Methylobacterium mesophilicum SR1.6/6: one gene and its partner. The protein of the gene in region 2 binds, or shares a complex with, the protein of the main gene of each other region. Links are inferred from orthologs where the notes say so. Each region holds a gene or a part of one and is shown on either strand. Other genes may lie near its edges.

Region 1 (3,689 bases), 3.4 Mb from region 2 along the record:
CGTGACGGCCGGCGCGACAATCGCCTCGGCCGGGACGCGCGCCAGCCCGATGGGATCGGCCGCGCCCTGGTTCTGACGCCGCCGGCGCAAGCTGAACATGCTGTAACCTCCGCCCTTTCAATCAGAGCGAAAGTCGCACGGAATCTTCAATCAATGGTGAAAGATGATCCCGCGACATCGCCGGCGATAAGCGGCTGTGCTGCAGCTTATCGCCGAACGGACCGAGGTTTGATGGTGCTCCCGGAGCGAATTTTTCCGGACGCCCGTATTCACTCGCCCGTGAGCGCGGCCTTCGTCCGGGACCACCATCCGGCGCGCTTCGGCCGGTCCGGATCGGCGGGCGGCGTCAGCACAACCGCCACGGGCTCCGGCGCCGGCTCAAGGTCAAGTTCACGGGCCGCCTCACCGGCCGCTTCCTGGGCAGGCTCGGGCTCAGCCCCGCGAGCGGCCGCGCGGTCCGGTGCCGCGTCGGCACCCCCGGTCGCGGATGTCTCCGGCGCGGCAGCGACGGGTCGATCGACCGCGGTCTCGCCCCGGCCTTCCGACGGTACAGCCTCAACGGCTTCCGCCACGGCCTGCGCGCTCACCGGTTCCTCCGCCGACAGGGCGACCGTATCGCCCGTCGCCTCGGGGGCATCCTCCGCCTCGGCCGCATCCCGGGTGCGGCCCTCGCCGCGCCCGCGTCCGCCCCGGCGTCCGCGGCGACGGCGTCGCCCGCCCTCGTCCTCGGCGCGGGCGGACTCGTCCGGCCCGGCCACCGCCGCGTCGGGCTCCCGGGCTTCGGCCGCGGCGACCGGCGCAGGCTCGGACGGCTCCCCGGCCTCGGCCGCGTCCTCGCCCTCCCAATCCTCGTCCCGGCCGTCCTCGCGGTCGTCCTCCTCCGGACGCTCGCCGCCCTGGCGCTCGTCCTCGGAACGGCCCTCTTGCCGGCCGCCGCGGCGGCGGCGGCGACGGCGCCGACGACGGCCGTCGCCCTCGTCGCGGGATCCGTCCTCGCGGGCCTCGGCACCGCCCTCTTCGGCCTCGCCCTCGACGTCCGCCTCGGCCTCGGCCTCATCGACCTCCTCGTCCTCGTCGTCGAACTCGGTGGTGGGCGAGATCGCCTGGGCGCGTACGCCCGTCACCGGGCCCTCGGCCCGCTGGGCCGGCTCGCCGCGGTCGAGCTGGAAGGCGGCGGTGGCGGCGAGCCGCTCGTCGGCCGCGATCGTGATCGTCACGCCGAAGCGCACCTCCAGCTCGCGCAGGTGTCCGCGCTTCTGGTTGAGGATGTAGAGGGCCACCTCGGTGCGGGTCCGCAGGACGAGGTTGTGGGAGGCCGACTTGAGCAGCGCCTCCTCGATCGAGCGCAGGATGTGGAGCGCCACCGACGCGGTGGCGCGCACGAAGCCGGACCCGCCGCAATGCGCGCAGGGGATCGAGGAGGACTCAAGGACGCCCGTGCGGATGCGCTGGCGGCTCATCTCCAGGAGGCCGAAGGGCGAGATCCGGCCCACCTGGATGCGGGCGCGGTCGTTCTTCAGGCACTCGTTAAGCTTCTTCTCGACGGCGCGGTTGTTGCGCTTCTCCTCCATGTCGATGAAATCGATGACGATCAGGCCCGCGAGGTCGCGCAGCCTGAGCTGGCGGGAGACCTCCTCGGCGGCCTCCAGGTTCGTCTTGAGGGCGGTGTCCTCGATGTCGTGCTCGCGGGTCGCGCGGCCCGAATTCACGTCGATCGAGACCAAAGCCTCGGTCGGGTTGATCACGAGGTAGCCGCCGGACTTCAGCGAGACGTGCGTGGAGAACATCGCGTCGAGCTGCTGCTCGACGCCGAAGCGGGCGAAGATCGGCGTCGGGTCGCGGTAGGGCTTCACGACCTTGGACTGGCCGGGCATCAGCATCCGCATGAAGTCCTTGGCCTCGCGGTAGGCGTCCTCGCCCGCGACCAGAACCTCGTCCAGATCCTTGTTGTAGAGGTCTCGGATGGCCCGCTTGATCAGCGAGCCCTCCTCGTAGACCAGCGCTGGGGCCATCGAGGTCAGCGTCAACTCGCGGACCGACTCCCACAGGCGCATCAGGTACTCGAAGTCCCGGGCGATCTCGGGCTTGGAGCGCGAGGCGCCGGCGGTGCGCAGGATGACGCCCATCCCCTCCGGCACCTCCAGATCCTGCACGACCTCCTTGAGGCGCTTGCGGTCGGCCGCCGAGGTGATCTTGCGGGAGATGCCGCCGCCCCGGCCGGTGTTGGGCATCAGCACCGAGTAGCGGCCGGCGAGCGACAGGTAGGTGGTGAGCGCCGCGCCCTTCGTGCCGCGCTCCTCCTTGACCACCTGCACCAGGATGATCTGGCGGCGCTTGATCACCTCCTGGATCTTGTACTGGCGGCGGTAGTGGCGGGGGCGCTCGGGGATCTCGGCCAGCGCGTCGCCGTTGCCGCCGACCTGGGCGATCTTGGGCTCGGCGTCGGGATCGTCGGATTCCTCGTCCGAGTCCTCGTCGGATTCGTCCTCGTCGTCCTCAGACTCGTCCTCGTCCTCATCCTCCTCGTCGGATTCCTCGTCCTCCTCGTCGGACAGGTCGTCGGCCTCGCCCACGGGCGCCGCGGTCAGTCCGGACGCGTCCGCGGTATCCTCCGCAACGGCCTCGGCGGGCTCCTCCGCCACGGTCAGGGCCTCCGCCACGGCGATGCGGGCCTCGGGCTCGGCCGGGCTGTCCTGGTCGGTGGCGGCGTGGGCGGGCTGCGCCTCGGTCGGCGCGGGGTTGCCGGCCTCGGGGGCCGCTTCGTGGACCGCTTCGCCGGCCGGGGCCGACTCGGCCTGCGGCTCGGCGATGTCGGCGGCCGCGGTCTCGGAGGCGAGGGCCTCCTGCACCGCCTCGGGATTCTCGGCGAGGGTGTCGGGCATGCCGGTGGGGGCGACCGCGGCTTCCTCGGGGGCCTGATCCGCCGCCTGCACGTCGACCTGCAGCGCGTCGGTCGTATCCTCGAACGTGTCCTCGGCGCTCACCGTCTCGTCCGTGCTGCGGGCGCGGGCTTCGGCGCGGCGGCCGCGGGAGCGGCGGGGCGAGCGGCGGCGGCGCTCCTCGCGCTCGCGGTGCTCCTCGGCGTCCCGGGCCTCCTCCTCGAGGAGCGCCTGCCGGTCGGCGAGCGGGATCTGGTAATAGTCGGGGTGGATCTCGTTGAAGGCCAGGAAGCCGTGGCGGTTGCCGCCGTACTCGACGAAGGCCGCCTGGAGCGACGGCTCCACGCGGGTGACCTTGGCGAGGTAGATGTTGCCGCGCAGCTGGCGCCGGTTGGCGGCTTCGAAGTCGAACTCCTCGACCCTAGACCCGTGGACCGTGACGACCCGGGTCTCTTCCGGGTGCATCGCGTCGATCAGCATTTTGTTGGCCATGTCGGACTCTCGGCATGGCGGCCGACGTCGTTCTCCGTGCCCGTGGTCCCGGCGGCGCCTCGCCCGACGTCAAACCTGTCGGGCGCGGTGCCGGCCTCGTCGCCGAGGCGGATGGATTCGAGGGGAAATTGCCGTCAACCGCCGTTCGGCGCCTTTGGCGCCTGGGGTTGAAACAGGCCGGGTAGAGGGACGGACCGGGACGACGCACCGATTGCGCCTCCGGGGCACGCGCAGCGCTCTGCTGGGCCGTGCGTCCGTCCATCGTTGTCCCGACCTCGCGAAACACTCTCGGCCGGATGGGACCGGCCGTGAATTCCT
Region 2 (2,908 bases):
ACGCTGGCGATGGCCAAGATGGGCTTGGCCCACACGTTCCGCGAAGTCTCCGCCACCTATCTCGGCCGGTCCACCGCCGAGCGCATCCTCGACGGCCAGATCCGGCGGGGCGAGGGGCGCGCCGTGCCGGCCGCCATCCTGCTGAACGACCTGCGCGGTTTCACGGCTCTGGCCGACCGGGTGGACCCGGCCGACATGGTCACGTGGCTCAACGAGCACTTCGACGCGCTGGGCGATCCGGTGGCACGGCACGGCGGCGAGATCCTGAAGTTCCTCGGCGACGGCTTCCTGGCGATCTTCCCGGTTCCGGACGCCGACACTCTCCCCTGCCCGGTCTGCGGTGCCGCCCTCGCCGCCGCGACCGAAGGGCTCGCCGCCAACGCGGCGCTCAACGCCCGGCGCCGCGTGGCCGGACTGCCCGAGCTCCCGGCCGAATGCGTCGTGCATTTCGGGACGGTGATCTACGGCAATGTCGGGACCGAGCGCCGCCTCGACTTCACGATCATCGGGCGGGCGGTCAACGAGGCCAGCCGGATCGAGAGCCAGTGCGCGGCGCTGGGCCATGATCTCCTGGTGTCGGACTCCTTCGCCGAGCGCTGCGAGCGCCGTCTGGAGCCGGTCGGGACGATCGAGCTGCGAGGCCTATCCCGGCCGATGCGGGTTTGGACCGTGCCGGCGGAGCCGTCCGATGCGGCGATCCCCTGAGGCGGGCGCCGTCATTCCGGGTCGCCGTCGGCGAGCCCGGACCCGGAGGGGCACGCCGAAGGCGGGCAATCCAGACGCGCAGATTCTCCCAGATCTTGCTCCGGCGGCGGATCCGGGTTCCGGGCTCCGCTGTGCGGCCCCGGAACGACGGGATTGACGGATCAGCGGCGGGCGAACTGCTTGAGCGCCGCGGGGCCGGCATAGAGCGCCTGCGGACCCAGGCCCTCCTCGATGCGGATCAGCTGGTTGTACTTGGCCAGTCTGTCCGAGCGGGCGAGCGAGCCGGTCTTGATCTGCCCGCAATTGGTGGCGACCGCGAGGTCCGCGATGGTCGAATCCTCGGTCTCGCCGGAGCGGTGCGACATCACCGCGGTGTAGCCGGCGCGCTGGGCCATATCGACCGCCGCCAGGGTCTCGGTGAGCGAGCCGATCTGGTTGACCTTGATCAGGATCGAGTTGGCCGTGCCCTCCGCGATGCCGCGCGACAGCCGCTCGACGTTGGTGACGAACAGGTCGTCGCCCACGAGCTGGCACTGCGCGCCGACCTTGTCGGTCAGGAGCTTCCAGCCGGCCCAGTCGTCCTCCGACATGCCGTCCTCGATGGAGACGATCGGGTAGGTGGCGACGAGCTGCGCGAGGTAGTCGACCTGCGCCTCGATGGTGCGGGTCTTGCCCTCGCCCTCGTACGCGTAGGCGCCGTCCTTGAAGAACTCGGTCGCCGCGCAGTCGAGGGCGAGCGCCATGTCCTGGCCGGGCTTGAAGCCGGCGGCGCTGATCGCGTCCATCACGAAGTCGAGGGCGGCCTCGGCGGAGGGCAGGTTCGGAGCGAAGCCGCCCTCGTCGCCGACATTGGTGTTGTGGCCGGCCTTCTTCAGCTTGCTCTTGAGGGTGTGGAACACCTCGGAGCCCATCCGCACGGCCTCGGCGATCGAGTCCGCGCCGACCGGCATGATCATGAATTCCTGGAAGTCGATCGGGTTGTCGGCATGCGCGCCGCCGTTGATGATGTTCATCATCGGCACCGGCAGCACCCGGCCCTGCACGCCGCCGACGTAGCGGTAGAGCGGCAGGCCCGAGGCCTCGGCCGCGGCCTTGGCCACCGCCAGCGACACGCCCAGGATCGCGTTGGCGCCGAGCCGCGCCTTAGTGGGCGTGCCGTCGAGCTCGATCATCGCCTCGTCGACCGCGACCTGATCCTCGGCCTCCATGCCGCCGATCGCGTCGAGGATCTCGGTCTGCGCCGCCTCGACCGCCTTCAGTACGCCCTTGCCGAGGAACCGGTTCTTGTCGCCGTCGCGCAGCTCCACCGCCTCGTGGGCGCCCGTGGAGGCCCCCGACGGGACCGCCGCGCGGCCGAAGGAGCCGTCCTCCAGGATGACGTCGACCTCGACCGTGGGGTTGCCGCGGCTGTCGAGGATCTCGCGGGCGCTGATATTGGTGATCGCGGTCATGGAACGTCCTCTCGCGGGGGCCGCGGGTCGGCGACCGCGCCCAAATCAGAGGGTGCGGCGCATCGCGGCGGCTTATCCGTCAAGCCGCGGCCGGCGGCAAGCGCCGGAACGGCCAGCGCACAGCCGGAGCCGTCCGGGAAAGCGTCGCGACTCAGACGGATGCGCACGGCGCTGCCAGGCTCTATATGCGCGCCATGACCTCCACCAACGACACGACCTCCACCGACGACTTGCAGCTCGGCCAGCCGACCCCCTTCCCCACCTCTCCCGAGGAGGCTCGCCTGGACCGTGTGCCGAACCCGCACGCGGATACCGACTACGTCGCCCGCTTCACCGCGCCCGAATTCACCTCCATCTGCCCAGTCACCGGCCAGCCGGATTTCGCGATTCTGGTGATCGACTACGTGCCCGGCGACTGGCTGGTGGAGTCGAAGTCGCTGAAGCTCTACCTCGGGTCGTTCCGCAACCACGGAGCATTCCATGAGGACTGCACGGTGGCGATCGGCAAGCGGCTGCGCGACCTCCTCGCGCCGCGCTACCTGCGCATCGGCGGGTTCTGGTATCCCCGCGGCGGCATTCCGATCGACGTGTTCTGGCAGACGGGCGAACTGCCGAAGAATGCGTGGCTGCCCGAACCTGGCGTGCCGCCCTACCGCGGTCGTTGAGCGACCAAACGAAAAGGGCGACCGGCTCGCGCCAGTCGCCCTCCGATCCTCGCGGATCTCAGATCTCAGTAGCCGTAGCCGTAGTAG

The links.
Region 1: the proteins of eno (region 2) and MMSR116_RS09800 are in contact, whole or in part, in a solved structure (PDB 2FYM), measured with the Escherichia coli proteins. The link is inferred for Methylobacterium mesophilicum SR1.6/6 from one-to-one orthologs.

What each region holds. Positions count from the first base shown.
Region 1 is NZ_CP043538.1:2,079,596-2,083,284, forward strand. The notes cover bases 70-3,689. They hold MMSR116_RS09800 (Rne/Rng family ribonuclease), read right to left. Parts: upstream 3,372-3,689; coding sequence 270-3,371; downstream 70-269. Other genes in these bases: MMSR116_RS09795 (methyl-accepting chemotaxis protein), read right to left, coding at 70-99. Outside these bases: more of MMSR116_RS09795, read right to left, coding at 1-69. UniProt on the Escherichia coli protein: Endoribonuclease that plays a central role in RNA processing and decay. Required for the maturation of 5S and 16S rRNAs and the majority of tRNAs. Also involved in the degradation of most mRNAs.
Region 2 is NZ_CP043538.1:5,463,940-5,466,847, reverse strand. What follows is about bases 12-2,850. They hold eno (phosphopyruvate hydratase), read right to left. Parts: upstream 2,157-2,850; coding sequence 867-2,156; downstream 12-866. Other genes in these bases: queF (preQ(1) synthase), read left to right, coding at 2,351-2,821; MMSR116_RS25825 (adenylate/guanylate cyclase domain-containing protein), read left to right, coding at 12-705. Also shown: more of MMSR116_RS25825, read left to right, coding at 1-11; MMSR116_RS25810 (hypothetical protein), read right to left, coding at 2,887-2,908. UniProt on the Escherichia coli protein: Catalyzes the reversible conversion of 2-phosphoglycerate (2-PG) into phosphoenolpyruvate (PEP). It is essential for the degradation of carbohydrates via glycolysis.